4 regions of the Paenibacillus sp. 2KB_22 genome follow, and region 1 is predicted to be linked to each of the others. Evidence: riboswitches for the same ligand, from Rfam matches in the RefSeq annotation. Region 1 holds a riboswitch; each other region holds the start of a gene.
What was found. A riboswitch is a leader RNA that binds a small molecule or an ion and turns the genes downstream of it on or off. The one in region 1 is predicted to bind cyclic di-AMP.

Region 1 (4,108 bases):
TGCTGTGGAGGATTACTTAATGTCTCGGTACCAGATGTACTGGCAGATTTACTTCCATCCGGTAACTCGTAGTTCTGAAATTATATTGCGGCAAATATTCAAGCGAGCAAAAACACTCATACAGCATGGTTTTCAATTTCGCTTCATGATTGATCCACTCCCTCAATTATTTGCAGGAGAATTATCCGTAGATGAATATTTGCAGTTGGATGAAGCCTTAATTCAGACGGCATTTACGCAGTGGCGCAAGGAGGACGATACTGTTCTGAGTGAGTTATGCGAACGTTTTATGGATCGCAAGTTATATAAGTATGTAGAGCTTGAACAGGTCGACTTGACAATGATGGCAGAGATTCGGGAAGCTTTTGTACAGGCAGGCCTCGATCCCGAATATGATCTTGAAATTGATTTTCCTTCGGATAATCCGTATGATGTTTTTCGTCCAGATGAATCCACGGATAAGCAGATTCTTCTTCTCGATCGACAGGACAATTTACGTGAGTTGTCAGAAGTCTCTGACATTGTCCGTTCCATCAGCGGGCTTCACCGAGGGAAACATCATTTGTATTACCCGCAAAACAAGGTGGATGCGATTATTCACGAATTACCGTCACATATACGCCCCTATTTCTTGTAATCGTGTGGGTATAATCCAATGAAGAATTTCGATATCAAAAGACTTTCTAAAAGAGATATTTTTCATGATACAGTAATCTGCTTTAATGGGGAGTATATGTAGATCGACATAATTTTGTAAATGCAAGTAGGTAAAAATGGCACATTCAGCAATATGTAGATCAGATTATCCGTATATCTTCTATATATTGTAGTTGTGATGAAACAAACGTAATGATGTAATACACAGATGACTCAAAATGTTTTATGTATGAGTCAATGAAATATTGAGATTCACAAATTGGATTTTCAAAAGAAGAAAGTCGTTATTCGACATGAAGGGAGAAATAAACATGATGCTGTTCGACACACACACACATCTGGATGCACCACAATTCGACGAGGACCGCGAGGACATGATTCAGCGTGCTGTGGATGCAGGAGTTGGTCGCATGATCAACATTGGCTTTAACCGGGAGACGATTCCAACCACAATGAAACTTGCTGAAACGTATGACTTTATATATGCAGCTGTAGGGTGGCATCCCGTAGATGCGATCACGATGCAGGAGAGTGATCTGGAGTGGATTGCATCTTTATGCAAGCATGAAAAAGTGGTAGCCATCGGTGAGATTGGATTGGATTATCATTGGGATACTTCTCCGAAGGAAGTACAACATCGCGTATTACGACAACAAATTGCTTTGGCGCGTGAAGTGAACATGCCGATTGTCATCCATAATCGGGATGCACATGAGGATATCATACGAATTTTGCGTGAAGAGAAAGCGGGCGAAGTTGGTGGTGTGATGCACTCGTTCTCGGGAAGCTGGGAAACAGCGAAAAGTTGTCTCGATATGGGTTTCCATCTCTCCTTCGGAGGACCGATCACATTCAAAAATGCAAAGCAACCCAAAGAGGTGCTGGAGAAGGTTCCTATGGACCGGTTTTTCATCGAAACTGATGCTCCATATTTGACACCTCACCCTTATCGTGGGAAACGAAATGAGACAGCGCATGTACGTCTGGTTGCAGAGGCAGCTGCGGAAATTAAAGGCATTTTGGTGGAGGAAATTGCTGCAATAACAACCAAAAATGCCATGGAACGATTTGGAATTCGTTAAAAAAACGAGCAAATGAGGTGAAAAAGGCAGGTAAGCGGAGTTAATTTGCTCTTTGATCCAAATAAATCAAGAATATTACAATATTTTAACCAAATATTCAGAAAAACGTACTTGATCAACGCTTTACAACATGCATCAAAACAGGATATCATCTTTTCAGTGAATTGTTGTGCGGAAAATTGGACAGATGTTCGGGGGATGAACAAAGGGACACTTTCCGATGAAACAACATTACTTTCATGAATCAGTCTCGCTGAGTCTCCGTTAACGGAGAGCGGGGGAACCAATAGGGCTTAAACATCGGTGTATTTGGCCGATGCGCAACGTTCGCTGACCCAAAAGCAGCGAAGGGAACTGCGAAGCCGTATTTGATTTCTTCTTTGGGTCTCGGGGTGAATTCAAGGGCGTCCGCCATGAGCGGGTGACCCAAGATAGGGCGGCTCTCTTTCGCCCGAACCCGACAGCTAACCTCGCAAGCGGAAAAAGAGAGGCAACCTCGTGCATGAATTTCCGATATTCAAAATCATTCGGAAGCCACGAAAGAGTTCCTCTTACACTCTTTCTTTGGCTTTTTTGTTTTTGAATAAAAGAAATGTTGTCATCATACGGTAGGTATTCAGGAGGATGACATCATGTTGCGAAGATTGATTCATGGTGCAGAACCGATCAGTTGGTCGATCTGTGTTCTGTAGAAAATTTGGTATAGTCACGTCAAAGACATCATGCGTTACTTTAGACGGCGAGGCTATGAAGGAGGACGGAGAAGTGGGCACATTCCAACCAGAAGAGACCCATGAGTCACGATCATCCAGTAAGTCTTTCGCGTTGCGGTGGAAGCATGAGAACATGCGTCAAATGGCATTGATCGCGATTTTCTCAATTGCGCTTACAATCATGATCTTGTTAGTCGTTTACGGTCAGGCCGGGAAACAAATTTCACTGGTTATTGATGGCAAAGCTCAGGTGGTAGAGACTCGTACAGGAATGCTTCAGGAAATGCTGGAGGAGCAGTCGATCACAGTCAGCCCTCACGATAAGGTATCCATGTCCATGAACGGGGCGATTACAGATGGAGACCGAATTGTTATTGAGCGGGCCGTTCCAGTTAACATTACGGCAGACGGAGACACCAAGACTCTGTATACAACGGATTCATCGGTAGAAGATGCAATTCAAAAATCAGGTATTCAAGTTGAAAGTAATGATAAAGTGTATCCGGCGCTTGGAACTTCGATCAAAGCGGATATGAAGATTCGTGTAGTGCGCGTAACAAAGCGTACAGTGGATGTAGAACATCCGATCGCTTACAAAGTAATTAAAACGGCTGACCCTAGCTTGTACAAAGGGGATAACCGTGTCGTTGTGAACGGCAAAGAAGGCAAACTTGTACAGCACATCGAAAAGGTATTTCAGGATGGAGAATTGGTCTCCAAAAAAATGGTCGGCAAATCTGTCGCGAATAATCGTGTAGATAAAGTAATTGCTGTCGGCACCAAAGCAAAACCGGTCGTGAAAAAACCAGAGATTCAGACCGTATCGGCTCAGACTTCAACAACCAAGAAGGCTACAACAACGAACTCGAAGAAAACATCTGCCTCGGGCAGCAAAGTGATTACCGTATCCGGGACTTCTTTTAAATACTCCAAAGTACTTAAAAACGTATCCATGACGGCCTACTCTTCCGAAGAGCCTGGCATTGGAACTAAAACAGCTTCTGGTACTCGTGTAACGGAAGGACGCACCATTGCGGTTGATCCCAAAGTCATTCCAATTGGCTGGTGGGTATATATCGAAGGTCTGGGCTTCCGACGTGCGGAAGATACAGGCGGTGCCATTAAAGGGAACAAAATTGATGTATATTATGACAGTGTGAAGCATGCCCTGAATTTTGGACGCAAGAAAGGCAAGACGGTCTACGTGATCGGTCCGGTGAAGCCGGAAGCGAACTAAAATCGTTTTACTTTGAAATGGGAATGCTATAAAATAGTTGCATGAATGATTCATGCGGAATATGCGGCGGAGGGGTCTGAATTCAGTCTCCCCCGCCGTTTGGCAGAGAAGAGGATATTCCTCTTCTTTTTGCGTTAGAAAGGAAGAAATGGAACATGATAAAAGAAGTCATTGTGGTGGAAGGCCGTGATGATACGGTAGCCATCCGTCGGGCCGTGGAAGCCGATACAATAGAAACAGGCGGATCAGCCATCAACCAACGCATTCTGAAGCGGATTGCGCTTGCTCAGGAGAGACGGGGAGTCATTGTACTGACAGATCCGGATCATGCCGGCGAACGCATTCGTAAAATTATTGCGAATAAGGTGCCTGGATGCAAGCATGCTTTCATTCCGGAAGCCGATGCAACGCGCAAAGGG
Region 2 (4,108 bases), on a different contig from region 1:
CTGTATATTTCATTATATACGTAAATGCGTCATCTAACAATTAAAAAAGACGGAAAAAAGTGTATTTTGTGATGTTTAATGGCGTAAATACGTTAAATAAACAAATAAAATGACAAAAAACACGACGGCAAGGAGGTTGCCGCGTGTTTTTTAGTTTGTCTGAATGAAGGGGGAGGTTTGATGAGGAAGAGAACTAGGCCCTATAGGCATGAAGTCCAGCTCCAAGCATATGGAAACTGGGGAAAAATGATTTCATGGACATCGAGGTTGGTTGTGCCAGTCCATCCGCAGCGGAGGCGCTGACGGTATTCCATTCATTCTCAAGATCCGTGGCCAGGCGGACCATCAGATCTTTGGTTGTATCGTTGTTCAGGGGAATGACTTTGGAGGCTTCGGTTATGCAGGCATTCATGGCTGAATGCAGGTAACCAAGGACCGCTTCCTCAACCGGGATGTCGAGGTGGTGGTTAATCCAGGCGTGAACAGTGGAGAGGCAGCCAACCGAATCGTATTTGGCGAAGATCTGTTCGAGCTGGCTGAAATCAATCCAGGGGTGCAGAGCGCGTGCCAGTCTGATCAATCGTTTTCCCATGGCGGCAGCTTGTTCTCTGAGATCTCCAGGAGTTCGCTGAACATGGACCAGTTTGTCGATCAGAGCTATCCGCCATGTATCCTTGTGATCTGCTGCGGTATAGATGCCTTTGATGGCCATGCCTTCAAGACGAACAATGCTGGGATGCAACTGACAACGCATGAATGATTCGAGATCTTCAGCATTACGAATGGTACCCTCCCTGATATGGATATCCATGCCGAAGGAATGGGTAAACCCTCCAACCTGAATAGAGGAATCAAGCAGTTTGACATAATCGAGCAGCTTATTCCCACGGTTCACAATCATTCGCCTCCTGTGTTCGTTAAATGTCATATTAAGTGACATTTATATTCTTTTTTGTTTGCTTTATGTTTGAAAATCCGAATTATATGATAGTTATCATCCCATAAATGTCCGCATTTTGTCAATAGAATTGGTGGGATTTAATGTATTAAATCTAAATTCAGTTATATGTGTTATTTTATATTACGTATAATGTAAGTTGTGAGTTGCAGGGAGGACTATATATAATGAATCAACAAAATCGGCTCTAGCCGAAAAAAGAGGGGATCGAATCTAATGATATGCAGTTCATGGATAAACATGACGAGAATATGCGTTTTTTGAGGAAAATGCCTACCCAAAAAGAAGGTTTAAAAAATACTTTACTTTTAGTTCTGAACCCGGTATAATCAATTCTGTTGCCGATTATTTACGACATGCGGTCGTGGTGGAATGGCAGACACGCTATCTTGAGGGGGTAGTGGGCGTATGCCCGTGGAGGTTCGAGTCCTCTCGACCGCATCATATGAACGATTAAGAAGAAGCTTTCCATTAATGGAAAGCTTCTTTTTTTGCTTTTTTGAACAGTCTGACATCAAGGTTTGAGAAAAAAAGGCCATCCATTACCGGGGACGATTGTACCTTCCCTTCCAGCTATGGCGGCCCATGTATTATTTTTGCAGCAAGTTCTTGATATCTTCTTCAATTTTGTCAGGTGTTGTTTTGGGAGCATAACGTTTAACTACCTGTCCGTTCTGATCCACGAGGAACTTGGTAAAATTCCATTTGATTGCTTTGGAGCCGAGCAGGCCGGGTGCTTCTTTGCTAAGGTGCTGGAAGAGAGGGTGAGCGCTTGAGCCGTTCACATCAATTTTCTCAAACATCGGGAAGCTTACGCCATAATTCATCTGACAGAACTCGGCGATATCGTCGGAAGATCCTTTTTCCTGTGCAAACTGGTTGCTTGGAAAACCAAGGACTTCAAATGGCGCATCCTGGAACTTGTCTTGCAGTTCTTGCAGACCTTTGAATTGAGGAGTAAGTCCGCATGAGCTTGCCGTATTCACAATCAGTAACACTTTATCACGGTAGTCGGACATTTCAACTTCTTGACCGCGAAGGGTATTCACTTTGTAATCGTAGACTGTCATCTCAATCGCCTCCATGATATCATCTGATACCTCTTATTATATTGGTTGCAATTAATTAATGCAAAACTTATATGGTGTTAAATGAATCAAAACAGGCAAGTTGTGCAGATTGCGTGAATGAATTGCGAAGTGATTTTCACCAGAGTGAGAATTAGATAGCCTTGAAGAGGTAGATAGAGTATAACCATATTGTAAGCGTTATTATATATGAATAATGGCGAAAATCTGTCGATTCGGTGATCTGTCCGGACTTTACACCGCCATGGCACGGGTGTATGATTCATAACGTAATTTCAATTTAAACTAAATTGTACTTGAAAAACGAAACAAACGATAATATCGCTCGATCTTAACTTAAGATATACGAACGATGTTTTAATCGCTGAGTTTCCATTCATTCATGAGTGGGAAACGGGGGAACCAACAGAATGCGCTGTCTTGGACAGTAGGCATTCATGGGGTGAATTTTCCGGTGACAGCCGGAAATAGGGCGACTCTCGCGCCCGAATCCGTCAGCTAACCTCGTAAGCGTTAAAGGGAGAGGCAACAAGCCGTACGCTGATTCATGGCGTTTTCGCCATGGGTTCTTTAAGAAGCGTTCGGGAGGCCTTGGTCCCCCACGCTTCTTTTTTGTTGTCTTTTCACGCCAAGGGAGGAACGAATGATGGATACTGAGATGATCTTAGTGACTGCTCCTAATGAAGCAGGACGCAAATTTATCAAATTGCTGATGTACAAAAAAATGCCGTTTGCCGTTCTAACCAACAGTGCAGGGGAAGAGCGCAGACTCCGTAGAATCGGAGTAGAGCATGTCATTCGCATGAATACGGCTGCAGCTCAAAAATGGTTTTTGCCGCAGGGCAGTGTGGGCAACGTGTTTATTTTCGAGAATAGCCTGAACCTGACCTGTCGTTATTTACAGATATGTCGATCATGGACATCGAAATCCCTGTGCGTCATTACGGAGCAAAGCCATCCGAAGGGAATCTATCGGGGAATGGGTGCAGACCGGATTGTATATTCGCTTAACGGAGAGGTCGGCTTTCTCCTCAATGGTTAATGCCATAGCTTGTGATTGCTCAGGTGTAAGGTGCCTGTTATAATTGAAAGTATCGATAAACGGAAATTTGAGGAGACTCATGCATGATGGTGAGTCTTCTTTTTTATGCTTACAAGGAGGAATTGGCGTGCCGGATGTGAGTGGATTAAAGTGGTTGTTTTTTGATGTTGGAGATACACTGGTGGACGAATGGGAGCCGGTTGATGATATTATCGGACAGTTCGTCCGCGAAGCCAGTGCTTTGGGGTATCCGGTAAAGATTGAGGCGGTACGCGAACTGTTCGCGAACTGTTACCAGAAATATGAGCAATGGCCTATGAGGGTGGCGATCCGCACATTCATTGAAGACGAGGGACATCAGAAACAGATTCAGGACAAGCTGAAGTTTCAAAAAGATCTTGAACGTCCTTTTCCTTCAGCGGATTCCGTTCTTCAGCAGTTGTCGCGGTATTATCGCATTGGCATTATTGCCAATCAAAGTCCTGGAACGGAAGAAAGACTGGAGAGTTACGGACTGCGGAAGTATGTTGATGTTCTGGCCTGCTCGGCTGAAGAAGGGGTGTCCAAGCCAGATCCAGAGTTATACGCTGTAGCCTTGAAACAGGCAGGTTGTGCGCCAGAGGAAGCCGTCATGGTCGGGGATCGGATTGATAACGATATCATTCCTGCCCGGAAGCTGGGCATGCATACGATTCGAATTATGCAGGGTTATGGAAGATTCCAGCCAGACCGATCGGATGATGAACGCGCGGATTGGACTGTGGATTCATTGGATCAACTTCTGCCTTTACTTGTGCCGGATCAGGATTAGATGATTGTTTGTTAGAGCTAGAGTTTTACTGCAAAAAGAAACACGTTGCTGTACTGCAACAATAAAGGCTGATCAACTTGGTATTGAATACCGGAGTTGATCAGCCTTTTTAGTATTTAGTCGATCAGAACGAGATCAGAATAACCGGATCGTCTGAATGATCAGATACACATTCAGCACAACGATAATCGCTGTAATGACCCATGAGA
Region 3 (4,108 bases), on a different contig from region 1:
CTGCTGCAGCTGGAGATCCCGCTGCCAGCGGTTACCCGCGCCGCCCAACTGGCGGCTGAAGGCAGCGCACTGGTGGTGCTCAACCCGGCTCCCGCGGTGCCGGGTCTGCCCCAGGAGCTCCTGCGGTGCGTCGACGTTGTCACGCCGAACCGCAGTGAGCTTGCCGTGCTTACCGGCCGGGATCATCTCCGGCCGGAAGACCTGGATGCGGCGGTCGCAGAGCTCGCCGCATCCCTCGGGGCCGCTGTCGTCACGACGCTCGGCCCCGAGGGGGCTGTGTACGCGGCGGCGCCTGGCGGCCGCGTACAGGCAGGGCGTGCCGGCGCATGCCGTGCGCCCGGCTACGCCGTAAGCGCCGTCGATACGACCGGCGCTGGCGATTGCTTCAACGGCGCGCTGGCGGTAGCCCTCGCGCGCGGTGAGACGTTGGACGCGGCCGTAGGCTTCGCCATGGGTGCGGCCGCGTTATCCGTGACGAAGCTCGGCGCCCAGTCCGGGATGCCGTCCGCACGTGAAGTGCAGGCCTTTCTGGCTGAGCATGCAGCAGAGGCCTAATAAATGGCATAACAAAGAGGCTCTTAAGTTCCCAAAAGGGGATTAAGGGCCTCTTTGTTATGTGCATGCAGAGATTATTTCTTCTCTGACAGCCACATGGCGATATTGGCAATCTCTTCATCCTGCAGTTTGCCCTTGAAGGAAGGCATACCGCCTTTACCTTTGACAATTGTAGTATAGATCTTCTCCAGATCATCCTGGCTACCGATGTTTGCCAGAGCAGGTCCTACGCCACCTTGAAGCTGATCCCCGTGACAGGAGATACAATTGGCTTTGACCAATGCTTCAGCCTGTCCGGCATCCAATGTTACTTCCGGCATGGTGGGCTTGGCTTCTTCAGCCACTTCTTCTTTCCCTGGAAGCGTAAACATTAAAACAATAGCTAAAGCGCATGCTGCAAAAAATACTCCGCTCATGATCCATTTGTGCATCCCTTATGTCCCCTCCAGAATGAAAGATCATCTAACCTGAAACTATCCATATCATTATAACGGAACCTGTACTGACATCATAGCATTTTGTGGGAAATTTTTGAACTAATCACATAACAAGGCGCAAATTAGGTTGTTTTGCAATGGATTTTAATCACGAGGCCCTTCATAAACCATACAGTGAAAGGGCTTTAAGCCGCTCGGGGTCTGTCGTTCGTATGTATCCTGAGTGACAAATCCACTTTTCAGATAGACTTGAATGGCACGAGCATTCCAAGTGAGCACTTCCAGATCAATCTCATTCATCGGATTTCGGCGAATGGCTTCCTGTACAAGGGCCGTGACAAAAGCTGTCCCTTGACCCTGACCACACAGCTCTGGATGCATGCCGAGGCCAATCCGAGTTACCCCTTGAAGTGGGAAGTATTGAGCAAATCCACATATACGATCGTTCTGATCCAGGACGGTCGCATATTGCTCTTGCCGCAACTGCGCATCTCCGAATTCCACTTCCAGTGCTTTCATCTGCTCCCAGGGGAGCCAGCTGTAGATATTATAAGGCGGATCATACTGCCAACTGCAGATGAGCTCCGCATGTTCTTCTCGCATGGGTACAACGTGAAAAGTCACAGGGGCTTCCTTCATACACTTGCATGCTCCTTTCCTTGAAACAGAACTCTTTGTCCACTCTACAAAAGAGCAGTTCATTTAGCAAGTCACCCTTACCAGAAAAAAAATGAAACAAAAGTTCTGTTAATTTCGTTTATATTATAACAGGATGGGTAAAAACATCATAAGGGCACGGACGAACGAACGCAAAATGAGCCTGTTGATGTCGCAGGATAGCCCCGAGGGTAACTTGCAACATGAATCAGGATGGAAGCACAAAAAAACCGCCGGATACATTCCTGCGGAGAATGTACCGGGCGGTTCTGTTATGCTTCTTGCTTCGTTCCAGTATGGTTAATGGTTACAGCATCATGTTGCTCAGCTTGTCCCTAGTCAAGGGCCAGTGATTCATATGCGTCCGTGCTCATAATCCGTTTAGCGCCAACATAACGATTGGCCCAGTAGTTTTCACTCAATGCACTGATCGTAACGCCTTTGGAAGAAGAGGAGTGTGCGAACTTTCCATCCCCTACAAAGATTCCTACATGTGATACGCCTTTACCTGTTGTATTAAAGAATACCAGATCGCCAGCTCTCATTTCCATGCGGGATACGGAATCGCCCATGTCGAATTGGGAACTGGATTGGCGTGCCAAATCAATACCCAATTTGTCGAATACATACCGTGTAAATCCGGAGCAGTCAAAGCCGTTAAGCGTTGTTCCCCCACTTTTGTATGTAGTTCCCATTGCTGAATCAATTACTTTATCCATTTTTGAATCTGCGAATGCGCTACCTGCACCAAGCGATAATGCGAATGTGATGCTAAGTACAGCTGCGGTTAATTTCTTCTTGAACAAGAGATATTCCCCTTCCAACGCCTGCGAGGTTAGCTTAAGGATTCGGTTGAAGGTCCCCTATGATCCCTCTGTAGCAAGATCAATTCACCCATAACTGGTTCCCCCGCTTCCCAGGTGCCAGGAATTTGGCTATGCTAGTTATGCACCTGCGAAATCAAGAAATGACGATTTAATTTTAAGTAGTTACAAATATGAATGTAAAGATTACAAAGTTGTTACTAAAAACTCACTGCGATTATTGTAACAGAGGAGTACGGCTTTGGCAACGTTTAGCAACAAATTTAGCAAAAAAAACCTCGACCTTTGACGGGGAAAGGTTGAGGTTTGCCTATTTATAAGTACATATTAGGCCATGAGTTTAACATGTGATGGTAACAATTTTTAAACTATGTGCTCTCACCTTTGGATATTTTGGACTGCCATAATCGGAAATGGCTGCATATTTTCCACAGATTCAATAGACATCTGGCAAGTGGATACGTCTGTTGTAGTATAAGTCCGGTAAGTCCCGTTAATAACCATGAGGCTGAAGTGAATGCCCCAAAGACGAGCAGGTGGACTCCGCCCAGCAGGAGTGCAATGCCGATAACGGCGATGAGATGACGCAGTGCAATCCAGAGTGCTTTGAGGGTGCCGTGAGCTCCGCCTTCTCCTTCTGGTGCCGACACACCGAACTGCATGTAGAGGATGACATGGTGGATGATCCAACCATATACAATCCAGGCAGCAACATAAGGTATACCAGGCAAAAGTAATTGAAGGGAATGAAATCCGTCCATGAGAATCGAGTAGAGCTTTGGTATGAGCCAGTATGCGGGTAAAAGTATCAATAATGTACGTATGGTGTGCAGCAGCAGCATCGGTTTCCACAGTTTTTTGATTCCCCGGACGAATGGGATGCGCTCTTCTGTAGAATTAAAGTGCTGAAGTGAGTAGAGCAGCCCTGCCTGAATGAGGGGGCTGATCAACATGCGAACCAGCAGCATGCCCCCCAGGATCCATAGATAACGATGAACCTCCGGATGGGTAGACAAGTTAAGTTGACTTTCCATTTTGAACAAAAGTGTACTTAGCTCCCCAGCATCAGAATCTGGATAGCGCAGGAGTAGTGGGACGACTGCCGATTGTACCATTCGATAGAAGAAATATCCCCAAATGAGTTGATAAAGAAATAAGAGTGCGGCAATGAACATATGCTGACGGACGAGAAACCAGCCTTCACGTATTTTCGCTTTCACCTTTTCCACCTCACCATGACAGACCTCCGAATATGGCTTCTATTAGTTTGGTTACACTCATGCTCCAGCGGGATTTTGCCTGCTCATCCAGTCCGGATTTCAGGAAATTGTTCATATGGCGGTTCTCCAGCACGATCGTGTACAGGGGATCGGTCATGGCCCAGGATATGGGGGATGTGTGCGTTAATTTATAGGTAATGCGATCTTCTTTGCCATCCCATTGCTTGGTGAGGATATGTCCGTCTTCAAAAGCAATGCGAACAGGAACGGCGTTGTAATCACTGCCTTTTTTGGCGATCGTCACGGATGACTCGTACAATGTTTGACCGTCTTTCTGTACAGGCGTAACACGAATCTTCTCTACAGCAAAGTCAGCCATTCCGTTACCATAGACGTATTGGTCAAAATAATCAGA
Region 4 (4,108 bases), on a different contig from region 1:
ATTATGGCTGTCATGAATTAAATCAGCAATGAAACTTCTCACACTGCGCATATTTTTTCAAACCCCCGGGCATACCAAAGAGAACGTCATTTTGGAAAAGGAGGCTGTTATTGTGCCCGTACGCCTCATTATGCTGATGGTTATCGTTATTTTTCTCGGAGGATATCAAGCTCCACCAGTTTCATCACGGGATGCTTCAGAACCGCCAAGTGAATCGGTATCCAGTTCTGATTCCGTGGAAGAAGAACAACTGACACTGGGACAGTTACGTCAAAAATATGCCGATACGTTCAAAACCAATGGTCCTTCAACGAAACAGGTTGCGCTGACATTTGATGATGTGCCCGATCCACGGTTTACTCCACAAGTGTTGGATTTGCTGAAAAAGTATAAAGTCAGAGCTACATTTTTCATCGTTGGTAGTCGTGCTGAGAAGCACCCCGATTTGGTAAAAAGGATTGTTAAGGAAGGGCACATTGTTGGCAATCACAGCTACAATCATCCAGAGTTCAGTAAGCTGTCGATGAATGCCTTCCGCAAACAAATTTTACATACCGGGGATATCATTCGCCATATAGCGGGATATACGCCCAAGATGATCCGACCTCCGTATGGAGACATTAATGAAGAACAGCTGAAATGGGCTGCCAGACAACATTATAGTATTGTGAACTGGAACGTTGACTCCCTGGACTGGAAAGGTCTTCCCAAGGAAAAGGTGAAAGATAACATTTTATCTGCCGTAAAACCTGGCTCCATCGTTCTGCAACATGCAGGAGGCGGTGTAGGATCCAATCTGAATGGCACGATTGAGGCTTTGCCTGAAATTATTGAGGAACTGCGTAACCGGGGGTATGAACTGGTTACCTTGGACGAAATGCTGGGATTACCGAAGGCCAAAGAATAGAATAACCGTCTCAGGAAATTATGAACATATTAAAAGGGTGCTGTTCAATCGCAAGTTAGCGACTGGCAGACACCCTGTTTGAATTCATTTTAGATGTAATTTACGCTCTACTTCAGAATGTACAACTCGATGTCCTGAAAACCAAATGTGCTTACCGACTGCTTGCTACCAGGGATGAAGATATCAATTCTGTGACCCTTGATTGCACTGCCCACGTCACGTGCTGTGGCTACAAAAGCCTGTTTTGGCAATCCTGGATGGCTGTGACCCGTTACCAGTACTTTGGTTCCAAGTGGAATCACACTTGGATCAACTGCAATCGTACCCAGTTCAAGGTCATTCCCGAAATAATCGACCGCACCCCATCCTCCATTTTCAGACGGATCTGCAGAGTATGCCGTTGCTTTCACGTTCACAGCTTTACTGTAATCGAATGTTTTCCCCCAGGCTTGAACCACTTTGTTATCTGTGTTAACATCCAAGCTTGCTGCGGTAACCGTTTTGGCTTGGGTCTTGCTCTCCGTCGCCGCGGCAGCTACATTGTTTGCCTTACCGGGAATCGTAATTTTCAAACCACCATAAATGTTGTAAGGCGAAATGTCGTTGTTTGCTTTAACTAACGTGTTAATTGCTACTCCGTATTGTTTCGATAAGGTGTAGAAGGTATCCCCCTCTTTGGCCACATGAACTGAATCGGCGTGAGCCGGAACGGCTTGAATGAGCATTGCTGTTGTCATTAATGCTACTGCTGTTTTGGCTATACGTTTCTTGTTAATCATGGTCTTCCTCCCTCATTGTGCCTGCGAAGTTAGTTGTCGGATTCGGATGAGGAGCCCACCCTATAGGTTCATCATTACATTTGAAACGATATGTACCCCTAATTCACCCCAAGCAGTGTGCTGTAGATCTTCCCCCTGCACAATCTGCATCGTTACATCCCCCGCACTCCCTGTCCGGAAGTTTCGGCAGAGTTCAATATATCACAATTTTGTAACCTGAACTTGTAGTAATTCTTACCAAATGGTTTTAACATGTGTAAGCACGTGTAAGAATACTGTATGCTCTAAAAGTGTCTGGCGAGATATTCCCTATATATTTGGTAACAGAATAGTTACTTTTTTGAATTCCATATATAATTATTTTCAAACAAAAAATAGCGTCACCGACTCGAGGTCAGTAACGCTATTTAATCACTTCATTTAGAGTACTTTCGCAAGAAAATCACGTGTACGTGAATTTTTCGGTGCTCCAAACACCTCATCAGGTGTTCCCTCTTCCACAATAACCCCGCCATCCATGAACAGGATTCGATCTCCCACTTCACGTGCAAAACCCATCTCATGTGTTACGATGACCATAGTCATACCGCCTTCTGCAAGACGTTTCATGACATCCAGTACCTCACCGACCATCTCGGGGTCCAATGCCGACGTAGGCTCGTCAAACAGCATGACATGAGGCTGCATGGCCAATGCTCTAGCAATGGCGATCCGCTGCTTCTGTCCACCGGACAGCTGATTCGGGAATGTATCTTTTTTATCATACAAACCCACGGTGTTAAGCAGATCAGCAGCAATTTTTTCCGCTTCCAGAGTGGATTGTTTCTTCACTTTAATCGGAGCGATCGTGATGTTTTGCTCTACCGTTTTGTGTGGGAACAGGTTGAAATGCTGAAACACCATACCCATTTTCTCCCGAGTTGCGTTAATGTTGTGCTTGGGGTCCGTGATTGACACGCCTTCAAAATCAATCTCTCCCGAGGTAGGCTGTTCCAGCAGGTTCAAACAACGTAAGAATGTACTTTTACCTGAACCGGAAGGACCGATGACCACTACAACCTCACCTTTGCCAATCGTCACGTTGATACCTTTAAGCACATCGTTATTTCCATAAGATTTGTGTAATTGTCTAACGTCTATCACTTGCACTCAACTTCCTTTCCAGTCGTCCCAGCAGCTTGGACAAAATGAACGTCATTACAAAGTAGATGGCTGCTGCAATCAAAAATGGACTCAAGCCTTGGTACGTAATGTTTTTGACCACACTTGCCTGATACATAATATCCACCATACCGATAACCGAGATAATGGAGGATTCTTTGATGATAGTTATGAATTCATTACCGATCGCTGGTAATACAGCTTTGAAGGCTTGTGGCAATATGATATATCTCATCGCGGCGCCTCTTCCCATCCCTAATGAACGCGCTGCCTCCAACTGACCACGATCCACACCTTGGATACCTGCACGGAAAATCTCAGCCAGATAGGCACCACTATTGATTGAAAGTGTAATGATACCTGCCTGAAGTGCCGTGAAGTTAATGCCAAAGCTCAGGGAAAAACCATAGTAAATAATCATCAATTGTACCAGCATCGGTGTGCCACGGATCACTTCAACGTAAGCTGTACCGATCCAGCGCAAGATTGCAGCGTCATGCAAACGGAACAAACAGATGATCAATCCAATAATTACCCCGAAGATAACCCCAAGTGCAGACAACAGAAGTGTATATCCTACACCTGTAGCATAGAAACTTTTGTACTGCCAGAATACTTGGAAAATATTTTGTGATTTGTTTGCTTTATCCGCCATCAAGAGGCTGGCGTCCGTCACCATCTGATTGATTTTATCTTCACTTTTCAATCGCTCAAGTGTTCCATTTACTGCAGCTAGCAGCTCGGTATTTCCTTTACGAATCCCAATTGCAGCTTCTGCTTGCTCTTCGTCCGGGACAGCAGCAGCAAGTCCAATGATATCGTCCAGATAACCTGCAGCAACGGTGTCTTCAACGATTGCCGCGTCAATGCGTTTGGTTTGCAGTTGAAGCACGATATCGGAGATTTTATCAAGCGCAGTAAGCTTCGCTCCTGGAATACTCTGTCCAATCGTTTCCTGAATGGAGCCTTTCTGCACGCCAATCTTTGCATTTTCAAGTTCTGCCATGGTCGGATAATTGTCTTTATCCACATTGCGAACCATAATCACTTGTTTTGATTTATAATAGGTGTCGGAAAAATCAATACTTTTCTTCCGTTCATCGGTCGGCGTCATACCTGAAACGACCAGATCGACACGCCCGCTCTGCAATGCAGGCAGAAGACCGTCGAACCCCATATCTTCAATCACAAGCTCAGCGCCAAGATCTTTAGCAATCTCTTTGGCGATCTCAATATCGAAACCAACGATTTCATCTTTGCC

Region 2: it holds a riboswitch for cyclic di-AMP, as region 1 does, so the genes downstream of both, AB4111_RS09395 (hypothetical protein) here and AB4111_RS29840 (ubiquitin-like domain-containing protein) in region 1, are expected to answer to the same signal.
Region 3: it holds a riboswitch for cyclic di-AMP, as region 1 does, so the genes downstream of both, AB4111_RS30445 (C40 family peptidase) here and AB4111_RS29840 (ubiquitin-like domain-containing protein) in region 1, are expected to answer to the same signal.
Region 4: it holds a riboswitch for cyclic di-AMP, as region 1 does, so the genes downstream of both, AB4111_RS12640 (3D domain-containing protein) here and AB4111_RS29840 (ubiquitin-like domain-containing protein) in region 1, are expected to answer to the same signal.

Annotation. Positions count from the first base shown of each region.
Region 1 is NZ_JBFRHG010000011.1:51,162-55,269, reverse strand. It holds gene AB4111_RS29850 (HD domain-containing protein) at 1-637, shown strand, start outside; gene AB4111_RS29845 (TatD family hydrolase) at 969-1,739, shown strand; cyclic di-AMP (ydaO/yuaA leader) riboswitch at 1,981-2,234, shown strand; gene AB4111_RS29840 (ubiquitin-like domain-containing protein) at 2,505-3,689, shown strand; gene rnmV (ribonuclease M5) at 3,845-4,108, shown strand, end outside.
Region 2 is NZ_JBFRHG010000001.1:2,118,232-2,122,339, reverse strand. It holds gene AB4111_RS09410 (urease accessory protein UreF) at 194-895, opposite strand; tRNA gene AB4111_RS09405 (tRNA-Leu) at 1,317-1,399, shown strand; gene AB4111_RS09400 (glutathione peroxidase) at 1,549-2,028, opposite strand; cyclic di-AMP (ydaO/yuaA leader) riboswitch at 2,399-2,574, shown strand; gene AB4111_RS09395 (hypothetical protein) at 2,690-3,088, shown strand; gene AB4111_RS09390 (HAD family hydrolase) at 3,216-3,899, shown strand; gene AB4111_RS09385 (Nramp family divalent metal transporter) at 4,035-4,108, opposite strand, start outside.
Region 3 is NZ_JBFRHG010000013.1:17,178-21,285, forward strand. It holds gene rbsK (ribokinase) at 1-555, shown strand, start outside; gene AB4111_RS30435 (c-type cytochrome) at 630-986, opposite strand; gene AB4111_RS30440 (GNAT family N-acetyltransferase) at 1,137-1,631, opposite strand; gene AB4111_RS30445 (C40 family peptidase) at 1,985-2,455, opposite strand; cyclic di-AMP (ydaO/yuaA leader) riboswitch at 2,459-2,596, opposite strand; gene AB4111_RS30450 (hypothetical protein) at 2,842-3,693, opposite strand; gene AB4111_RS30455 (M1 family metallopeptidase) at 3,704-4,108, opposite strand, start outside.
Region 4 is NZ_JBFRHG010000002.1:386,177-390,284, forward strand. It holds gene AB4111_RS12635 (polysaccharide deacetylase family protein) at 113-907, shown strand; gene AB4111_RS12640 (3D domain-containing protein) at 1,015-1,686, opposite strand; cyclic di-AMP (ydaO/yuaA leader) riboswitch at 1,689-1,885, opposite strand; gene AB4111_RS12645 (amino acid ABC transporter ATP-binding protein) at 2,107-2,829, opposite strand; gene AB4111_RS12650 (ABC transporter substrate-binding protein/permease) at 2,816-4,108, opposite strand, start outside.